DNA from 3 places in the Pseudomonas sp. CP4 genome. Region 1 is predicted to be linked to each of the others. Evidence: riboswitches for the same ligand, from Rfam matches in the RefSeq annotation. Region 1 holds a riboswitch; each other region holds the start of a gene.
What was found. Region 1 has a riboswitch for cobalamin ahead of ACMYUN_RS26340 (ABC transporter substrate-binding protein). Riboswitches for the same ligand answer to the same signal wherever they lie in the genome.
Positions count from the first base shown of each region.

Region 2: it holds a riboswitch for cobalamin, as region 1 does, so the genes downstream of both, ACMYUN_RS02265 (CbtB domain-containing protein) here and ACMYUN_RS26340 (ABC transporter substrate-binding protein) in region 1, are expected to answer to the same signal.
Region 3: it holds a riboswitch for cobalamin, as region 1 does, so the genes downstream of both, cobO (cob(I)yrinic acid a,c-diamide adenosyltransferase) here and ACMYUN_RS26340 (ABC transporter substrate-binding protein) in region 1, are expected to answer to the same signal.

Region 1 is NZ_CP180489.1:5,826,572-5,833,303, reverse strand. It holds gene ACMYUN_RS26355 (ABC transporter ATP-binding protein) at 1-649, shown strand, start outside; gene map (type I methionyl aminopeptidase) at 777-1,568, opposite strand; gene ACMYUN_RS26345 (ParD-like family protein) at 1,565-1,792, opposite strand; cobalamin riboswitch at 1,913-2,107, shown strand; gene ACMYUN_RS26340 (ABC transporter substrate-binding protein) at 2,244-3,257, shown strand; gene ACMYUN_RS26335 (FecCD family ABC transporter permease) at 3,254-4,270, shown strand; gene ACMYUN_RS26330 (ABC transporter ATP-binding protein) at 4,267-5,031, shown strand.
Region 2 is NZ_CP180489.1:552,070-558,801, forward strand. It holds gene cobN (cobaltochelatase subunit CobN) at 1-359, opposite strand, end outside; gene cobW (cobalamin biosynthesis protein CobW) at 363-1,427, opposite strand; cobalamin riboswitch at 1,526-1,738, opposite strand; cobalamin riboswitch at 2,173-2,392, shown strand; gene ACMYUN_RS02265 (CbtB domain-containing protein) at 2,515-2,712, shown strand; gene ACMYUN_RS02270 (CbtA family protein) at 2,724-3,425, shown strand; gene ACMYUN_RS02275 (cobalamin biosynthesis protein) at 3,422-3,835, shown strand; gene cobM (precorrin-4 C(11)-methyltransferase) at 3,914-4,660, shown strand; gene nfuA (Fe-S biogenesis protein NfuA) at 4,807-5,391, opposite strand; gene ACMYUN_RS02290 (fatty acid cis/trans isomerase) at 5,495-6,732, opposite strand, start outside.
Region 3 is NZ_CP180489.1:1,469,774-1,476,505, reverse strand. It holds gene hda (DnaA regulatory inactivator Hda) at 1-445, shown strand, start outside; gene ACMYUN_RS06490 (C40 family peptidase) at 637-1,254, shown strand; gene ACMYUN_RS06485 (C40 family peptidase) at 1,470-2,006, shown strand; gene ACMYUN_RS06480 (PQQ-dependent sugar dehydrogenase) at 2,134-3,447, opposite strand; gene ACMYUN_RS06475 (hypothetical protein) at 3,514-4,098, opposite strand; cobalamin riboswitch at 4,263-4,492, shown strand; gene cobO (cob(I)yrinic acid a,c-diamide adenosyltransferase) at 4,573-5,184, shown strand; gene ACMYUN_RS06465 (cobyrinate a,c-diamide synthase) at 5,181-6,563, shown strand; gene bluB (5,6-dimethylbenzimidazole synthase) at 6,560-6,732, shown strand, end outside.

The DNA.
Region 1 (6,732 bases):
GATGGACGAACCACTCGGTGCGCTGGATAAAAAACTGCGCGAAGACCTGCAAGACGAACTGCGCCAACTGCACCGGCGCCTGGGCATCACCATCGTTTACGTGACGCACGACCAGGAAGAAGCCATGCGTCTGTCCCAGCGCATCGCAATTTTCAGCCACGGCAAGATTGTCGGGCTGGGCAGTGGTTATGACCTTTATCAAAATCCGCCGAATGCGTTCGTTGCGTCGTTTCTCGGCAACTCGAACTTCCTCAAGCTCAAGGCGCAGAGCAATGCAGCGGCGAGTTTCGAGGGGCAGTCATTGTCGATTCGGCTGACGGCTGGGTTGCACACTGATCAGGATGTTCTGCTGATGGTGCGGCCGGAAAAGGCTGTGGCGCTGAGTGTGCAGCAAGCGAGTGATGAGCCGCTCGCGGCGGGTTGGAATGAGGTGTCGGCGAATGTTGTGGAGGTGCTGTTTCTCGGTGAAAGCCAGACCTGCAGCGTGGTGACGGCGGGCGGGACGTCGATGACGGTGAAAGCGCTGTCGGCCGCCGGCATGCCACTCAAGGCTGGGGATCCGGTGCGGGTGCGCTGGGCGACGGCGGATGCGTGTGTTTATACCGAGTGGACTGAAAGCGACCTTAACAAAGCAGCGGGTGCTCACTAAAACTTCCAATCCAGTGAAATTCCCCGTGGGAGCGAGCTTGCTCGCGAAGAGGCCGTGTCAGTCACCATTAATGTTGAATGACGCACCGCATTCGCGAGCAAGCTCGCTCCCACAGGTTCGGTATTGTTCAATGAATCGGGGAATACCCTTCAACCTCATCCGGCCAAGCCGTCAGCACTTCAAACCCGCTCTCCGTCACCGCCACCATATGCTCCCACTGTGCCGACAACGAGCCATCCTTGGTCAGCACGGTCCAGCCATCCGGCATGTTCTTCACATGGCGCTTGCCGGCATTGAGCATCGGCTCCACGGTGAAAATCATCCCGGCCTTGAGCTTCAGCCCTTGATTGGGGAAGCCGTAATGCAGGATCTGCGGCTCATCGTGATAGACCTTGCCGATGCCGTGACCGCAGTACTCGCGCACTACACTGAAGCCCTCCGCCTCCGCCAGGCTCTGGATCGCATGACCGATATCCCCCAGCGTTGCGCCCGGTTTGACTGCGCGAATGCCCGCGCACATCGCATCGTAAGTGGTCTTGATCAAGTGCTGCGCCTCGGGGCTCGCCTCACCCACGACATACATGCGGCTGGTATCACCGAACCAGCCGTCCTTGATCACGGCGATGTCGAGGTTGACGATATCGCCATCCTTCAATGGCGTACCCGACGGAATCCCGTGGCACACCACGTCATTGACCGATGCGCAGACGGTTTTCGGAAAACCGTGATACCCGACGTTCGCCGGCACGGCTTTCTGCACATTGACGATGTAGTCGTTGCACAGCCGATCCAGTTCATCGGTGGTCACGCCGGCCTTCACATGCGGCACCAGCATCGCCAGCACTTCGGCGGCGAGTTTGCCGGCGGCGCGGGATTTTTCGATGTCGGCCGGCGTGTTGATTTTGATCTGGTTTCTCATGCGCTGACGGCTTCCTGAGTCAGTTGTTGCAGATCCAGTCCGCCGTTCTGTTCGGCGCGGATCAGCAGGCGGCAAATGGCGCTGTGGTCGAGGTTGGGATGCAGCTCGGCGAGCATGCCGATGCGCATCCAGTGCTCGGCCTGCGCGTTGATCGAGCGGCTGAGGGCGTTGCTGGAGATACGCAGGTTCTCGTGCATGTCCTCTGAAATCTTTACGATGCCCATATATGAATCCGATACGATGTGTATATGGATCGTATATTAATCAGTGCATACGGGAGATTGCAATGCCGACGACAAAATCGACGCTGTGGCAGATTCGCCTCCCCCTCCACCGCGCAAATCGACTACCATGCCGCCGCCGGTTTCCACACGGAATTAATAGGGAATCCGAAATGCTTGCACAGCATCAATCGGAACTGCCCCCGCAACTGTAGGTGCCGAGCCTGCTCCTTGACTGCCACTGGGTGAAACCCGGGAAGGCCGGAGCATGGCGACGACGCACCAGTCAGGAGACCTGCCGGCACAATGACGACTAACCGGCGGGGTGTCCGGGAAGGACATCGTGCCGTGCGCGTTTTCCCCGTGCCGGCCTTGCGCAGTTTCCACGACCGCGCCCGAGGTGTGTTTCCAACCGTACCCGCCCTCCCCGTACGGTTCCCCTGGAGACTGCCCCATGCTGCTGCCCCGCGTTGCTACCCTGCTCACCGGTCTGAGCCTCTGTGCCTTGGCGCAAGCGGCGCCGACTGCGTATCCGCTGACCATCGAAAACTGCGGCAGCAGCCTGACCTTTCAGCACGCGCCCGCGCGTACGGTGACCATCGGCCAGGCCGGTACGGAAATGCTTTATGCCTTGGGCCTGGGCGACAAAGTCGTCGGCACCTCGTTGTGGTTCAACGACGTGCTGGGCACATACAACGCGCAGAACGACAGGGTCGAGCGCCTCGCCGACAACGAGCCGAGTTTCGAAGCGGTGATCGGCAAACGTCCGGAGCTGGTTGCGGTGGAGCTGGAATGGATGGTCGGCCCGCAAGGCGCGGTCGGCACCCGCGAGCAGTTTCATGAACTAAAGATTCCGACCTATCTGCTGCCCTCCGATTGCGAAGCCAAGGACAACCTCGTCGGCTCGGACGGCACGCGGCTGGCGCCGTTTCGCATCGACAGCATCTACAAAGGCGTGAGCCAACTGGCAGCGATTTTCGATGTGCAGGCGCGTGGCGAACAGCTCAATGAGCAGCTCAAAGCCAGCCTCGCACAGTCGATCGCCACGGCGAAAAAAAAGCAACGCAAAGACGTCAGCGCCCTGGTCTGGTTCTCCAGCGCCGAAATGGACATCGAGCCATTCGTCGCCGGGCACAAAGGCGTTCCCGATTTCATGCTCAGCACCCTCGGCGTGCGCAACGTCGTCGAGTCGGATGAAGAATGGCCAACCGTCGGCTGGGAAACCATCGCCAAGGCCAAGCCGACATTTCTGGTGATCGCGCGCATGGATCGTCGGCGTTTCCCGGCGGACGACTATCAGAAGAAACTCGCCTTCCTGCGCAGCGATCCGGTGACGCGCAACATGGACGCGGTCAAGCACAATCGCATCATCATCCTTGACGCCATGGCCATGCAGGCCAGCCTGCGCACCTTCGATGGCCTCGCACAACTGGCCAGCGCCATCAACGGCTACGACCTGTCGCAATGAGCAGACGCCTGATCCGTTTGCTGCTGGTGCTGTTGACGCTGTCGGTTGCGCTGACCGGCGGCGTGGCCATTGGTGAGACTTCGATCGAGCCGAGCGTGGTGTTGCAGGTGCTGGCCAACAAGCTGTGGGGCGCCGGCTATGTGCTCGACCCGATCGACGAAGGCATTGTCTGGAACTATCGCCTGACACGCGCTTTGGTCGCAGCAGCTTGCGGTGCCGGTCTGGCGACCTGTGGCGTAATCCTGCAATCGCTGCTGCGCAATCCGTTGGCCGATCCGTATCTGCTGGGCATTTCTGCGGGGGCCTCGACCGGCGCGGTGATGGTCGCCCTGCTCGGCGTCGGCGCCGGGGCGATTTCATTGTCGGCGGGTGCCTTTGCCGGTGCGGTGACGGCGTTCGCGCTGGTGATCCTGTTGGCGCGGGTCAGCGGCTCGGCCAGCGGCACCGGGCAGATCATTCTCGCTGGGATCGCCGGCTCGCAATTGTTCAATGCCCTCACCGCGTTTCTGATCACCCGCTCGGCCAGTTCGGAACAGGCACGCGGCATCATGTTCTGGCTGCTCGGCAATCTTGGCGGTGTGCGCTGGCCGTCGGTGTGGCTGGCGGTGCCGGTGGCGCTGCTGGGTTTGGTGGTGTGCCTGTGGCATCGCCGGGCGCTGGATGCGTTCACCTTTGGCGCGGATTCGGCGGCATCCCTCGGCATTCCAGTGCGTCGCGTACAGATCCTGCTGATCGGCTGCGCAGCGCTGGTGACGGCGGTGATGGTGTCGATCGTCGGCTCGATCGGCTTTGTCGGCCTAGTGATTCCCCACGCAGCGCGGTTGTTGCTCGGCACGGGGCATGCGCGTCTGCTGCCCGCCAGTGCACTGGGCGGCGCGGTGTTTCTGATTGCCGCCGATGTGCTGTCGCGCACCCTGATCAAGGGGCAGGTGATTCCGGTCGGCGTGATCACCGCGCTGGTCGGCGCGCCGGTGTTCGCGCTGATTCTGGTAGGCCGGAGATCGGCGCGATGAACACGGTTCTGAGTTGTGCGGGTGTGGGCTTCAAAGTGCGCGGTGTCGAGTTGCTCAACGGTGTCAGCCTCGACGTTCAGCGCGGCGAGACCCTGGGCATTGTCGGGCCAAACGGTTCGGGGAAATCCACGTTGCTCAAATTGCTGGCCGGGCTGCGTGAACCGAGCGTGGGCCAAGTGCAACTCCACGGTCGGGTGCTGGGCAAGATGTCACGGCGCAGCATCGCGCAGACACTCGCGGTGGTTGAGCAACAGGCCGATACCGACGATGGCATTCGCGTGTTCGACGCGGTGGCGCTGGGCCGTACGCCGTGGTTATCGGCGCTGCAACCGTGGTCGCCCGCCGATGATGCGATCGTCGAGCAAGCGCTGGTCGACGTCGACGCCGTGCACCTGCGCAACCGCCTCTGGCGCAGCCTCTCCGGCGGCGAACGCCAACGCGTGCACATCGCCCGCGCTCTGGCACAACGCCCACAGATCCTGCTGCTCGACGAACCGGCCAACCACCTCGACATCCAGCATCAGTTGAGCATTCTGCAAGTGGTGCGCGCACTGCCGGTGACTACGCTGATCGCCTTGCACGATCTCAATCAGGCACTCAAGTGCGATCGCCTGGCGGTGCTGGAGCGCGGGCGTCTGGTGGCATTGGGCGAGCCGTTGCACGTGCTGACGCCGGAGCGGTTGCAGACGACTTTCGGAGTCAGGGCGCACTACCTGACGGACCCGTTCGATGGTGCGCCGATATTGCGTTTCCTTGCTTGATGCATGTGTAGCTGACAGACCGCCTTCGCGAGCAAGCCCGCTCCCACATGAGATTTGTGGAGTTGCCGGGATTCTTTAGTACAACCGAAATCCTGTGGGAGTGGGCTTGCTCACGAAGGTGGCAGGTCGGGCGATTTATTTGTGGCTGACAGACTGCTTTCGCGAGCAGGCTCGCTCCCACATTGGATTTGTGGGTTGCCGGGGATCGCGGGTGTAGCGCGAAATCCTGTGGGAGTGGGCTTGCTCACGAAGGTGGCAGGTCGGGCGATTTATTTGTGGCTGACAGACTGCTTTCGCGAGCAGGCTCGCTCCCACATTGGATTTGTGGGTTGCCGGGGATCGCGGGTGTAGCGCGAAATCCTGTGGGAGTGAGCTTGCTCACGAAGGCGGCAGGTCGGGCGATTTATTTGTGGCTGCCAGACCGCTTTCGCGAGCAGGCTCGCTCCCACATTGGATTTGTGGGTTGCCGGGGATCGCGGGTGTAGCGCGAAATTCTGTGGGAGTGGGCTTGCTCACGAAGGCGGCAGGTCGGGCGATTTATTTGTGGCTGCCAGACCGCTTTCGCGAGCAGGCTCGCTCCCACATTGGATTTGTGGGTTGCCGGGGATCGCGGGTGTAGCGCGAAATCCTGTGGGAGTGAGCTTGCTCACGAAGGCGGCAGGTCAGGCAATTTATTTGTGGCTGACAGACCGCTTTCGCGAGCAGGCTCGCTCCCACATTGGATTTGTGGGTTGCCGGGGATCGCGGGTGTAGCGCGAAATCCTGTGGGAGTGAGCTTGCTCACGAAGGCGGCAGGTCAGGCAATTTATTTGTGGCTGACAGACTGCTTTCGCGAGCAAGCTCGCTCCCACAGTGGACTTGTGGGTTGCCGGGGATCGCGGGTGTAGCGCGAAATCCTGTGGGAGTGGGCTTGCTCACGAAGGCGGCAGGCCGGGCGATTTATTTGTGGCTGACAGACTGCTTTCGCGAGCAGGCTCGCTCCCACATTGGTTTTGTGGGTCGCCGGGGATGGCGGTTGTAGCGCGAAATCCTGTGGGAGTGAGCTTGCTCACGAAGGTGGCAGGTCAGGCAATTTATCTTTGGCTGACAGACCGCTTTCGCGAGCAGGCTCGCTCCCACGGTGGATTTGTGGGTTGGCGCGGATGGCAGGTGTAGCGCGAAATTCTGTGGGAGTGGGCTTGCTCACGAAGGCGGCAGGTCGGGCGATTTATTTGTGGCTGACAGACCGCTTTCGCGAGCAAGCTCGCTCCCACAATGGATTTGTGGGTTGCCGGGAATCGGGGTGTAGCGCGAAATCCTGTGGGAGTGAGCTTGCTCACGAAGGCGGCAGGTCGGGCGATTTATTTGTGGCTGACAGACTGCTTTCGCGAGCAGGCTCGCTCCCACAGTGAATTTGTGGGTTGCCGGGGATCGCGGGTGTAGCGCGAAATCCTGTGGGAGTGGGCTTGCTCACGAAGGCGGCAGGTCAGGCGATTTATTTGTGGCTGACAGACCGCTTTCGCGAGCAAGCTCGCTCCCACATTGGTTTTGTGGGTTGCCGGGGATCGCGGGTGTAGCGCGAAATCCTGTGGGAGTGAGCTTGCTCACGAAGGCGGCAGGTCGGGCGATTTATTTGTGGCTGACAGACCGCTTTCGCGAGCAGGCTCGCTCCTACAGTGGATTTGTGGGTTGGCGCGGATGGCAGGTGTAGCGCGAAAACCT
Region 2 (6,732 bases), 710 kb from region 1:
TCCGGGCGGTCATCGCCAGGCACCAGAATCAGTTGCACGCCGCGTTCGGACAACTCGACCAGCCGCTCGACGCCGTAGCGCCAATAGGCAATGCCGCCGTGCAGTGAGATCAGAATGACCTTGGCGTGGCGCAGCACTTCGTCCACGTACAGATCGACCGAGGCATGATTCTGCACCTGCATCGGGTTGGCCAGACGCAGGCTCGGGTAGTCATCGGGCAATTGCTGCGCAGCCTCGGCGAGCAGCGCCAGGCTGGAATCGCCGCTGCACAGGATCACCAGCTCGGCGGGGGTTTGTCCGAGATCGGCAATGTTGTCGTCCGAGACGAATCCGCCGGGCTGGGTCCTGAGCAGGTGCATGGCTTAAACGCTGAGCGCGGCGCGCAGTTGCGCTTCGAGTTGCACGGCATCGAGTTCCTGACCGATCAGCACCAGGCGCGTGACGCGCGCTTCCTCGGCACCCCACTGGCGGTCGAAATGCTTGTCGAAACGCGTGCCCACACCCTGGATCAACAGGCGCATCGGCTTGTTCGGAATCGCCGCGAAACCTTTCACGCGCAGAATGCCGTGTTGCACCACGAGTTGCGTCAGCGCGTCGAGCAGCAGGCTTTCATCGGCTTGCGGCAGTTCGATGGAGATCGAATCGAAGGCGTCGTGATCGTGATCGTCGTCATCACCGTCATGGTGGTGATCGTGGTGACTGTGGCGGCTGTCGATATGCTCCTCAGAGCCGGTACCGAGGCCGATCAACACGTCGAGCGGCAGGCGGCCGTTGCTGGCTTCGATGATTTTTACCGCTGGCGGCAGCTCTTCGGCGACTTCAGCGCGCACCCGAGCCAGATCTTCCGCGCTGGTCTGGTCGGCTTTGTTGAGGATGACCAGGTCAGCACTGGCCAGTTGATCGGCGAACAATTCGTGCAGCGGCGACTCGTGATCAAGGTTCGGATCGAGTTTGCGCTGGGCATCGACCTGATCCGGGAACGCGGCGAAGGTGCCAGCAGCAACAGCCGGGCTGTCGACTACGGTGATGACTGCGTCGACGGTGCAGGCGCTGCGGATTTCCGGCCACTGGAAGGCTTGCACCAACGGCTTGGGCAGGGCCAGGCCGGAGGTTTCGATAAGGATGTGATCGAGGTCACCGCGACGGGCGACCAGTTCGCGCATTACCGGAAAGAACTCTTCCTGCACCGTGCAGCACAGGCAGCCGTTGGCCAGCTCATAAACACGGCCACTGGCCTCTTCTTCGGTGCAGCCGATGGTGCATTGCTTGAGGATTTCACCGTCGATGCCGAGCTCACCAAACTCGTTGACGATCACCGCGATGCGCCGGCCCTGAGCGTTATCGAGCATGTGCCGTAGCAGCGTGGTTTTGCCCGAACCGAGGAAACCGGTGACGATGGTGACGGGGAGTTTGGCCAGTGTTTTCATCGGTATGCCCTTTGGCAAGCGGCGGGCATACGGGACGAGAACCGGCAGCGCGCGTGCACGCCGGAAGCATTCGCCACCGGATCACCCCGCCCGGTTGTAGTGAGAATCTGTGACGAGGCAGGTCTCCTGGCTGACGGCGTTCAGGCGCGGGGCTTGGCATTCGCTGCGCCTTCCCGCTGGCTCATCGGTTGAGCTGGCAGTGGCGTGGCAACGAACATCACCGTTCACAGTTGCGGGGGCAGCCGCGGCTTCGACCGCGTTCCCTTCTTAGCTTCGGCGAGTGCCGAAGAACCTCGAAAGCGCAAGGCTACGCATGGGTCCGTCGTGGGTCAATGGTCGGTGAGTCTGAAACTGGGGGTATATCCGTTGCTGCGGTAACGGCTTCCTATGGTTTCGCTCTTACAGCGAGTCCCTTTTTCAAACGCCGGAGTGCCGGCCCAGCAAAAAGGAACCAAAAGGCTTTGCCCCGGCGTACGGCCCGCTCGCTGGAACTCGGGGCACCTTCGTTACGGGACCGATCCCGGAGCGAAGGAACCCGAGCCTGCGAGGGCCGAACGTAGGAGCAAGCGTTTTTTTGCTTACTTTTTTTAGGCGTTTGTAAAAAAAGTGAGTCGCCGTAAGGGCGAAACCCTAAGCAGCCGTTACCGCAGCAACGGATATACACACAAAAACACCCGAAAAAAACGCCCCCCCGCAGCAACGGATCCGCCCCCGGAAATTGACTAAAAACCCAAACCCATGTTCTCCTGCCCACCTTGTTTCGGGTGCCCTTCACAGGGTGAAACGGGAAACCGGTGAATCATGTGCTTTACTCAAAGCCATGTCAGTCCGGTGCTGCCCCCGCAACGGTAAGCGAGCGAAGCGTCAGATCCACTGTGCCCCGGCATGGGAAGGTGACGCTTGCAGATCGGCCTCGTGCCAACCCCTCGTGAGCCCGGAGACCGGCCCGCAACACCCAGCGCGCGCAAGCGCCGCTGACCACAAACAAACCCGCGGTGGGCGGGCGCTGTTCGAAATCCCTGCGTGCCCGGCTCGCAGGGATTTTCATGCGCTCTGTTTACCCGCTGACATTTCAGAGGGAAGCGCTATGTCGATCATCAGCAATACCGTTAGCCACACTGACCACATTTCCAGCAGTACCACACTCGGCCAACGCGTGGCCGCCGCCCTCTTCGCCTCGATCCTCGGTGCCAGCCTTGTCTGGTTCGCCGGTTTCTCGCACATCGAAGCGGTGCACAACGCCGCCCACGATACCCGCCACAGCGCTGCGTTCCCGTGCCACTGAGGCTTGCCGAGATGATCAAGCGTATCGCGCAAACCGCAGGCTTCAGCGGCTTGCTGGCCGCCCTGCTGCTGACCTTGCTGCAGAGTTTCTGGGTTTCGCCACTGATTTTGGAGGCGGAAACCTTCGAGAAATCCGAACCGGTCGCGCAAGTCCACGAACACGCCGCTGGCACTGCCGCGCACAGCCACGATGGCGAAGCCTGGGAGCCGGAAGACGGCTGGCAGCGGGTGGTCTCGACCACTGGCGGCAATCTGGTGGTGGCGGTGGGTTTCGCCTTGATGCTTGCCGGTCTGTACACCCTGCGCGCGCCGACCAAGACCTCGCAAGGACTGCTCTGGGGTCTGGCCGGTTACGCGACGTTCGTTCTCGCGCCGACCTTGGGCCTGCCACCTGAATTGCCGGGCACTGCGGCCGCCGATCTGGCATCGCGGCAGATCTGGTGGATCGGCGCTGCCGCTTCGACCGCCGTCGGCCTGGCACTGATCGCCTTCAGTCGTCACTGGCTGATGAAGCTTCTTGGTGTGGCGATTCTCGCCGTGCCGCATGTAATCGGCGCGCCGCAACCGCAGGTGCATTCGATGCTCGCTCCAGAGGCATTGGAAACCCAGTTCAAAATCGCTTCGCAGCTGACCAACGTTGCATTCTGGCTGGCTCTAGGCCTGATCAGCGCCTGGTTGTTCCGCCGCAAAAGCGCAGGGCACTATCAGGCATGACCGATGACCGCGCAGCGCCGACTCTGGTGGTCGGCTTCGGCTGCCAGCGCGGCTGCCCGGCCAGTACGTTGCGTGCGTTACTCGATCAGGCGTTGCAGGCGCATCGCATTGAACTGCGAGCAGTCAGGGCTTTGGCCAGTATCGATCTCAAGCGCGACGAACCGGGTCTGCTTGAACTGGCCACCCAACTGAACCTGCCGCTGCAGTATTTCAACAGTGCCGAGCTGGCGCCCTATCAACAGCGTCTCAGCCATCAATCGCAAATCGCCTTTGAGCGCACCGGCTGCTACGGCGTGGCAGAAAGCGCCGCGCTGGCGCTGGCCGAGCAACTGATCCAGGCGCCGGCGAAACTGCTGATTCCCCGGCAGAAATATGCGCAGGCGACGCTGGCGTTGGCCGGCGCTGCATAAAATCCCGATAATCCCCGCCATCGATCATGAGCACACTTCATCTGAGGTGCGGCTGCGCTTCTTACCAAGGATTCAACGATGACCGTCTACTTCATCGGCGCCGGCCCCGGCGACCCCGAATTGATCACCGTGAAAGGCCAGCGCCTGATTCGCAACTGCCCGGTAATAATCTACGCCGGTTCGCTGGTACCGGCGGCCGTTCTGGAAGGTCACCAAGCCGAAAGCGTGGTCAACAGCGCTGAGCTGCACCTTGAGCAGATCATCGACTTGATCAAGAGCGCCCACGCCAAAGGCCAGGATGTGGCCCGCGTGCACTCCGGAGATCCCAGTCTGTACGGCGCGATTGGCGAGCAGATTCGCTATTTGCGTGAGCTGGGCATTCCTTTCGAGATCATTCCCGGCGTGACGGCCACCGCGGCATGCGCAGCGCTGCTCGGCGCCGAGTTGACTCTGCCGGACATCTCGCAAAGCGTGATTTTGACCCGTTACGCCGACAAGACCGCGATGCCGGCGGGGGAAGAACTGGCCAGCCTGGCGCAGCACGGCGCGACCATGGCGATCCACTTGGGGGTCAATCATCTGGAGAAGATCCTGGTTGAATTGCTGCCGCATTACGGCGCGGATTGCCCGATTGCCGTTATTCATCGCGCGACATGGCCGGATCAGGATTGGGTGATAGGTACGTTGGCGGACATTGCCGACAAGGTCCAGGCCAAAGGCTTTCGACGTACGGCGCTGATTCTGGTCGGGCGGGTGCTGGGCAGTGAGGTATTCAGCGAGTCTTCGCTGTACCGCGCCGGGCATGCACATCTTTATCGCCCTTGAAGGCGCTTTCGCGAGCAGGCTTACTCCCACAGGGGAATACATTTCAATCTGGGAGCGAGCCTGCTAGCGAATAGCGCACAGCAAATGTTGCCCCATAAAAAAACGGCGCTCACGGGGCGCCGTTTTTCATGTTCGCAGCGAACGCCTTAGTAGTAGGCGTTTTCTTTCTGCGTGTGGTCGGTCACGTCGCGAACGCCCTTGAGCTCAGGAATGCGCTCGAGCAAAGTGCGCTCGATGCCTTCCTTCAAGGTCACGTCGGCCTGGCCGCAGCCCTGGCAACCGCCACCGAACTGCAACACGGCAATGCCGTCCTCGACCACATCGATCAGGCTGACCTGACCGCCGTGGCTGGCCAGCCCCGGGTTGATCTCGGTTTGCAGGTAGTAGTTGATGCGCTCGTTGACCGGGCTGTCGGCATTGACCATCGGCACTTTGGCGTTCGGCGCCTTGATGGTCAGCTGGCCGCCCATGCGATCGGTGGCATAGTCAACAACGGCGTCGTCAAGAAAAGCTTCGCTGAACGAGTCGATGTAGGCGGTGAAGCTTTTCAGCCCCAGCGCGGTATCTTCAGGCTTCTCTTCGCCCGGCTTGCAGTAGGCAATGCAGGTTTCGGCGTACTGGGTGCCAGGCTGGGTGATGAAAACGCGGATGCCGATGCCTGGGGTGTTCTGCTTGGAGAGCAGATCGGCCAGGTAATCATGGGCGGCGTCGGTAATGGTAATAGCGGTCATAAAAACTCCTCGCAGGCTTGGGCGCAGTTTACGCCAATCGGCGCGACTGACAAAGTCCTAGTATTTTTGTCGGGAAAGAATCTCGGCACACGCCTGCGAATGCTCAAAGGTTCTCGTACCGGTTCATATCCAGCACACCCTCTTCCACCGGATCGGTTTCGTGGATGTACTGGCTCAGATCGTGGAAATACAGCCAGAACTGTGGATGACTGCGACGAATGCCCCAGCGCTCGACGATTTTTTCGAACCGATTGGCATCCCGGGCATTCTCCATCGCATCCACAAACGCTGGCACCTGCTCGGCCGGTACGTTGAACATGAAGTTCGGGTAACTGGTGAGTACGCCCGGATAGATCGTCAAGGTGTCGAGACCCGGTTGATAGCGCCGCGACTCACCGAGCAAAAACGCCACGTTGCTGTGGGCACGGTTGCGCAGCACGCTGTAGACCTCGCGCTTGCCACTGGCGGTTTCAACGCGCAGCAAGGTCGCTTCGGGCAACTGGTCGATGACTTTCAACCCTGCGGCCGGTCGCGAGGCCAGGCGGCTCAAGGCCTGCTCTGCGTTCTGCAATGCCGGATCGATATTCGGCCGTGAGCAATAAGCGCCGCCACAGCGATTGATCGGGTCTGGCCGCGCGTTCAGATCGCCATAGCGCGCCAGCAACTGCAGGGCGAAGTCGCGTTTCGGGTCTTTTTCGTCGAGTTTCAGCGCGGTCGGTTTGTCGTCATCGATGGCCTCGTAATCGAGCCACATCTTGAACTGGCCGCCGTCCTGATACCAATCGTTGAGGTAGTCCTCGCGCGAGTCGGCGGGCATCAGGCGCAGGAAGTTCTGCTCGGCGCCGTTGCGGATCAGGTCGAAATACAGGCGCGTCTGCGCCTGATGGGAGACGTTGCCGAAGACATCGAAGTTGACCGCAAGCTGGTAATAGGTGCGCTCCAGCAGCGGATAGTCGAACAGCCACATCGTCTGCGGCACCTCACCGATCAAACCCTTGGTAACCGAGGCGCTGTCAAAGTGGCGGAAAATGCTCAGCAAGGCGTTGTTGTTGCCGGCCCACAGCGTCGACCAGCTCGGCGCCGGCAGTTCGGCATAGCTGTCACGGCGCAGGGCTTCGTACTCGTTGCGCTTGTCGCGATAGTTGCGCCACAGGCTCAGCACGCTGCCGACATCATCGTTCTGCCCCGGCATCGCCAGCAGCGGCGTGGCCTGGCCACGGTAGTTCGGGTCGGTGATGTAGAGATCATGTTCCGGCGCCTGGAACAGCGCCCAGAAGTTGTCGCGAATCACGTCGGTCGCGATCTGCCCACGGCACACCGGGCCGCGAATAAAGGTGCGGA
Region 3 (6,732 bases), 1.6 Mb from region 1:
CGGCGTGGAAATCCTCGACAACCTTGAACAGTACGAACTGGTTTGTCTGGATGACTTGCAGGTGATTGCCGGCAAGGCTGACTGGGAAGAGGCGATGTTCCATCTGTTCAACCGACTGCGTGACAGCGGTCGGCGCTTGCTCATCGCTGCGTCCACTTCGCCTCGCGAATTACCAGTGAAGCTGGCTGACCTGAAATCGCGCCTGACCCTGGCGCTGATCTTCCAGATGCGCCCACTCTCCGATGAAGACAAATTGCGTGCGCTGCAATTGCGCGCCTCGCGTCGTGGTCTGCACCTGACCGATGAAGTCGGGCACTTCATTCTCACTCGCGGCACGCGCAGCATGAGCGCGCTGTTCGATCTGCTTGAGCAGCTTGATCAGGCGTCCCTGCAAGCGCAACGCAAGCTGACCATTCCCTTCCTCAAGGAAACTCTGGGCTGGTAGTAGTGGGCTTTTGCCAGCTTTCAGGCGCCAGAAAACCCGCGTACCTGCGGCGTTTCACCGGCCAAACGAGTTAAGCGCTTAGATGTAAACGCGAAACCGGGAAGTCACATAAAGTTCGATTGAATTTGCAAATGAGGACGATAGCGGGCATAGTCTCGGCTTCTTTACAACTATCAGCCACGGTCGTGCCCATGCTAAAGCGCTTCGCACCCCTCGTGCCTCTCGCACTCGTTACCCTGTTATTCGGTTGTGCTGCTCATTCTCCGGTTCAAGAGCCGCCGCAACAGGTCAAGAATTCTGCTACCGCCCAGTCTTCCGTTATTTACCAGGAAGAGCTGGATACCGAAAAAGAACTCAACCAGTTCAACGGCAGCAAGCCTTATCAGCTTCCTGTACTGGCTGACAGCATCCTCGAACGCGGCATGTCCCTGATCGGTACTCGTTACCGTTTCGGCGGTACTTCTGAAGCCGGCTTCGATTGCAGCGGTTTCATCGGTTACCTGTTCCGCGAAGAGGCGGGCATGAACCTGCCGCGCTCCACTCGTGAAATGATCAACGTCGATGCGCCGCTGGTTTCGCGCAGCAACCTTGAGCCGGGTGATCTGCTGTTCTTCGCCACCAATGGTCGTCGCGGTCGTGTCAGTCACGCCGGGATCTACCTGGGTGACAACCAGTTCATTCACTCCAGCAGTCGTCGCAGTGGCGGTGTTCGCATCGACAGCCTGGGTGACAGCTACTGGAGCAAGACTTTCATCGAAGCCAAGCGTGCACTCGCCATGGCGCCGACCGTGGTCACCGCTCGCAAGTAACCCCGATGTCGCTGCGTTCGCGGCGACAAAACGGCCCGGCGACGAAGTAGACGTAAACTTTACAAGGTGAAGTTAAAGTCTTACTTGAAGTTTGCCGCGTAGCCGCTAGAATCCTGAATCTATATTGATGGCAAACCGCCTGCGTGATGACGCAGGCGGTTTTGTTTCTGTCCATTCGGCAGAGAAAGCCGCAGCCAGATCAGGATGTTCTGCTTATGACGATGTCGGCCCGCCTCACCTTGATTCTTTGCGCCGCGCTGCTCAGCGCCTGCGCCAGCCGTACACCGCCGCCAGCCCCCGTGGTTCGCGCGCCAATCGTGTTCGCACCTACCCAGACTTTTTCCCCTGTTGCTGAAGACGTGCTGTTCCGTGCCTTGGGCCTGGTCGGTACGCCTTATCGCTGGGGCGGCAACACGCCGGATTCCGGTTTTGATTGCAGTGGCCTGATCGGTTTCGTCTACCGCGACGCGGCGGGCATCTCGCTGCCGCGCTCGACCCGCGAAATGATCGTCATGCAGGCGCCGAATGTGGGCAAGGAAGGCTTGCAGACCGGCGACCTGATCTTCTTCGCCACCAATGGCGGCTCGCAGGTCAGCCATGCGGGGATTTACGTGGGTGAGGGGCGCTTCGTGCATGCGCCTGCCACGGGCGGCACGGTCAAACTCGACAGCCTGTCGAAGGCTTATTGGCAGAAGGCGTATCTGAGCGCCAAGCGGGTGTTGCAGCCGGGACAGTTGGCGCATAACCCATAGTTCGAATGCATAACGAAATGTGGGAGCGAGCCTGCTCGCGAAGGCGGAGTGTCAGTCGACCATGATTTGACTGATAAACCGCTTTCGCGAGCAGGCTCGCTCCCACATTTTTTGCGTCGCGCTTAGCTTATTTGCTGGCCGAAACGCGCCACACTTTGTTCCCGACATCATCCGCCACCAGCAAGCCACCTTGCTGATCGATCACCACGCCCACCGGGCGGCCCAGCGCGTTCTCGTCCTTGTCGAGGAAACCGGTCAGCACATCCACCGGCTGCCCGGTCGGTTTGCCGCCAGTGAACGGCACGAAAATCACTTTGTAGCCACTGTGCGGTTTGCGGTTCCACGAGCCGTGCTGGCCGATGAATGCGCCTTCCTTGAATTGCGCCGGCAGGCTGTTGCCCTCGGCGAAGGTCAGGCCCAGCGAAGCCGTGTGCGGGCCGACGGCGTAATCCGGAGCGATGGCCTTGGCCACCAGATCGAGGTTCTGCGGTTTGACCCGTTCATCGACATGTTGTCCGTAGTAGCTGAAGGGCCAGCCATAGAAGCCGCCGTCCTTGACCGAGGTGATGTAGTCCGGCACCAGGTCGCTACCGATTTCGTCACGCTCGTTGACCGCTGTCCACAGCGCGCCGCTGGTGGGTTCCCAGGCGAGGCCGTTGGGATTGCGGATGCCCGAGGCGAAGATGCGGTGATTGCCGGTCGCACGATCCACTTCCCAAATCGCCGCACGGCCTTCTTCCTGATCCAGACCGTTTTCGCCGACGTTACTGTTCGAGCCGACGGTGACGTACAACTTGCTGCCGTCCTTGCTGGCGATGACGTTCTTGGTCCAGTGGTGATTCAACGTGCCGCCGGGCAAGTCGACGACTTTGATCGGTTGGGTCTTGATCTCGGTGGCACCCGGCTCGTAGTTGAAGCGCAGCAGGCGATCGGTGTCGGCTACGTACAGATCGTTGCCGACCAGCGTCATGCCGAATGGCGAATTGAGGTTCTGCAGAAACACCGTGCGGGTTTCGGCGACGCCATCGTGGTCGGCGTCACGCAGCAGGGTGATGCGGTTCGGGCTCGGCACCCCAGCGCCGGCCTTGCCCATGACTTTCTTCATTACCCAGCCGCGAATGCCTTTGCTGTCGTCAGGCTTGGGCGGCGCGTTGGTTTCCGCCACCAGCACATCGCCGTTGGGCAGCACATAGAGCCAGCGCGGGTGATCGAGGCCTTCGGCAAACGCCGCGACCTGGGTGCCGGCCGCTGCGGTCGGTTTCGTGCCTTGTGGCCAGCCCACCGCCGGGGCGATGTTGACTGTCGGGATCAGCGTCTTGTTCGGTTCGGGCAGTTTCGGCGACGGGCCGGTGCCGTCGGAGACTTGCAGGCTGGAGGTTTCACCGCAGGCGGCGAGCCCGCCAGCGACGGCGATGATGAGAGCGAGTGGGGCCTTGCGCATTGCTGATCTTCCCTATGAATGCATTCCTAAACATAGAGGAGGGCGCAGGCCCGATGGTTCAACTGCTCAGCCGCGGGCTTCCTTGAACAGCACGGCGATGCCCGGATGATAGTTGCCCGCGTCGCTGTGCAATTTGCGATAGGCGTAGGGGAAATACCAGGCCACGGCGCAGGTGTGTTCCTTTTGCAGGTCGTCAACCATGTCCTGCAATTCTTCGGGGCTGGCGCTGTGCTGAGGTTTTTGCGGAGCAACAAAGAGGCAGCCGAGCTTGAGATCGCTGGCGTAGCTGATGCGCTTGGCATCAGCGGTGATGTCGAGCAGGGCCTGGGTCAGGTTGAGGTTGTTGACCCGTGGCCAGCGTTGCGTGGCCTGAATGAACGCGCGGTCTTCGGCGCCGGCAATCAGCAGATCTGCGCGAGCATTGCGTTCGCCTTCTTCGTTCTGTTTGCGCGTGGCCGTGTCGTTCAGCGTGACCATTTCCGCCATCCACGCCGCTGCCGCGAGCAGGCCGAGATTGGCTTTTTCGTCGTGCCAATATGGCGTGTCGTTGTCGCCGCGAACGGTGTTGTAGCGATCGATACAGTCAAACCAGCGTTCCAGCAACGGGCGCAGGAATTCCAGGCGCGGGTTGCTGATGATCATGCCTTGCATCGTCGTCATCCTTATTGTTGTAGTGGGCTTTTTGGAAAAAAAGCATGGCTCTTTGATATCACTTGTCACAGTCTGGCACAAGATTGCCGCTGCACAATTGATCAGCGGCAGCTATTTGCGCGCAATGTGCCTCTTCAATTGACGCTCCACCCCCAACCCTCTAACCTTCGCCGCTTGTTTCAGGTGCTCTGTGGCCCCGCGTCGACAGAGTGAAACAGGGAAGCCGGTAAGGGTGGTCTTCAAGCGAAGCCACGACGATCCCGGCGCTGCCCCCGCAACGGTAAATGAGTGAAAACTGCGCCTTGAGCCACTGCCTCGAAAGAAGCGGGAAGGCGCGCAGTCCGGCCGATGCCGCTCATGAGCCCGGAGACCGGCCTGATCCATCTCAGCGGCATCACGGTGGGCGATGCCAGGCTTTTTGCCGTCTATTCTTGTGCCTGCCCGCCGTTATCCAGCCTCAACGGAGAGCTCCCCATGAATGATTCCCCCGAGCGTGACGAACGCCATCTGGCGCGTATGCAGCGCAAGAAAGCCGTGATCGACGAACGCATCGCCAACTCGCCCGACGAGTGCGGCCTGGTGCTGGTGCTGACCGGCAATGGCAAAGGCAAGAGCAGCTCGGCGTTCGGCATGCTCGCCCGTGCCATGGGCCACGGCATGCAGTGCGGCGTGGTGCAGTTCATCAAGGGCCGCAACAGCACCGGCGAAGAATTGTTTTTCCGCCGTTTTCCCGAGCAGGTGCGTTTCCACGTCATGGGCGAAGGCTTCACCTGGGAAACCCAGGATCGCCAACGTGACATCGCCGCGGCGACCGCCGCTTGGGAAGTCTCGCGGGAATTGTTGCGCGACCCTTCGATCGGTCTGGTGGTGCTCGACGAATTGAACATCGCCCTCAAGCACGGCTACCTTGATCTCGATCAGGTGCTCAGCGATTTGCAGGCGCGTCCGCCGATGCAACACGTGGTCGTTACCGGTCGCGGCGCCAAGCCGGAAATGATCGAGATGGGCGACACGGTCACCGAGATGGGCATGCTCAAGCACGCCTTCCAGGCCGGGATCAAAGCGCAGAAAGGCGTCGAACTTTGAAGCAACCACGTCACTGTCCGGCGGTGTTGATTGCCGCGCCGGCCTCCGGTCAGGGCAAGACCACCGTCACCGCCGCACTCGCCCGTTTGCATCGCAACCAAGGGCGCAAGGTGCGCGTGTTCAAGTGCGGGCCGGACTTTCTCGACCCGATGATCCTCGAGCGCGCCAGCGGTGCGCCGGTGTATCAACTGGACATGTGGATGGTCGGCGAGCAGGAAAGTCGCCGTTTGTTGTGGGAAGCTGCCGCCGAGGCCGAGCTGATTCTGATCGAGGGCGTGATGGGCCTGTTCGACGGCACGCCATCCAGCGCTGATCTGGCGCGCCACTTCGGTGTGCCGGTGCTCGGTGTGATCGACGGCACCGCCATGGCGCAGACCTTTGGTGCCTTGGCGCTGGGCCTGGCGAAGTATCAGCCGGACTTGCCGTTCGCTGGCGTGTTGGCCAACCGCGTCGGCACCTTGCGCCATGCGCAATTGCTCGAAGGCAGCCTCACCGAAGGTCTGCGCTGGTACGGCGCACTGTCCCGCGAGACCGGCATCGAATTGCCGAGCCGCCACCTGGGCCTGGTTCAGGCCAGCGAATTGAATGATCTGGATCTGCGCCTCGACGCCGCCGCCGATGCGCTGGCCAGCAGTTGCCAAGTCGCGCTGCCACCGGCGGTCGAATTCGCCGCGCCTGATGTCATCGAAGCCGAGCCTCTATTAAAAGGTGTGCGCATCGCCGTCGCCCGCGATGAAGCGTTTGCCTTCACCTATGGCGCCAGCCTCGATTTGCTGCGGGCGATGGGCGCCGAGCTGCACTTTTTCTCGCCGATCCGCGACACGCAATTGCCCGACGCGGACAGCCTGTATTTGCCGGGCGGCTATCCAGAGCTGCATCACGTCGCGCTGGCGCAGAACACCTCGATGCTTGCAGCCATCCGCGCGCATCACGCAGCGGGCAAGCCGTTGCTCGCCGAGTGTGGCGGCATGCTTTATCTGCTGGATTCGCTGACCGACGTGGAAGGCACCCGTGCTGAGCTGGTCGGTTTGTTGAAAGGTGATGCGGTGATGCAGAAGCGTCTGGCGGCATTGGCGTTGCAGGCGGTTGAATTGCCGGAAGGTTCTTTGCGAGGGCACACGTATCACCATTCGCTGACCACCACCGAGCTGACGCCGATTGCCCGGGGGTTGAGCCCCAATGGCGGGCGCGGCGCTGAGGCGGTTTATCGCGAGGGGCGGATGACAGCTTCCTATGTGCACTTTTATTTTCCGTCGAATCCGACTGCGATTGCTGCATTGTTTGCGCCAGACCGTGAGGCCGCCTTCGCGAGCAGGCTCGCTCCCACAATGGATCACCTGAACCCTGTGGGAGCGAGCCTGCTCGCGAAAGGCCCATGACCGACAACACATTCTCCGCAGCCGAACGCGCAGCGGTCTACAAGGCCATCGCCGAACGCCGCGACATGCGCCACTTCACCGGTGGCAGCGTCGAGCCGCAGCTGCTGCGACGTTTATTGGAAGCCGCCCACCAGGCCCCAAGCGTCGGCCTGATGCAGCCCTGGCGCTT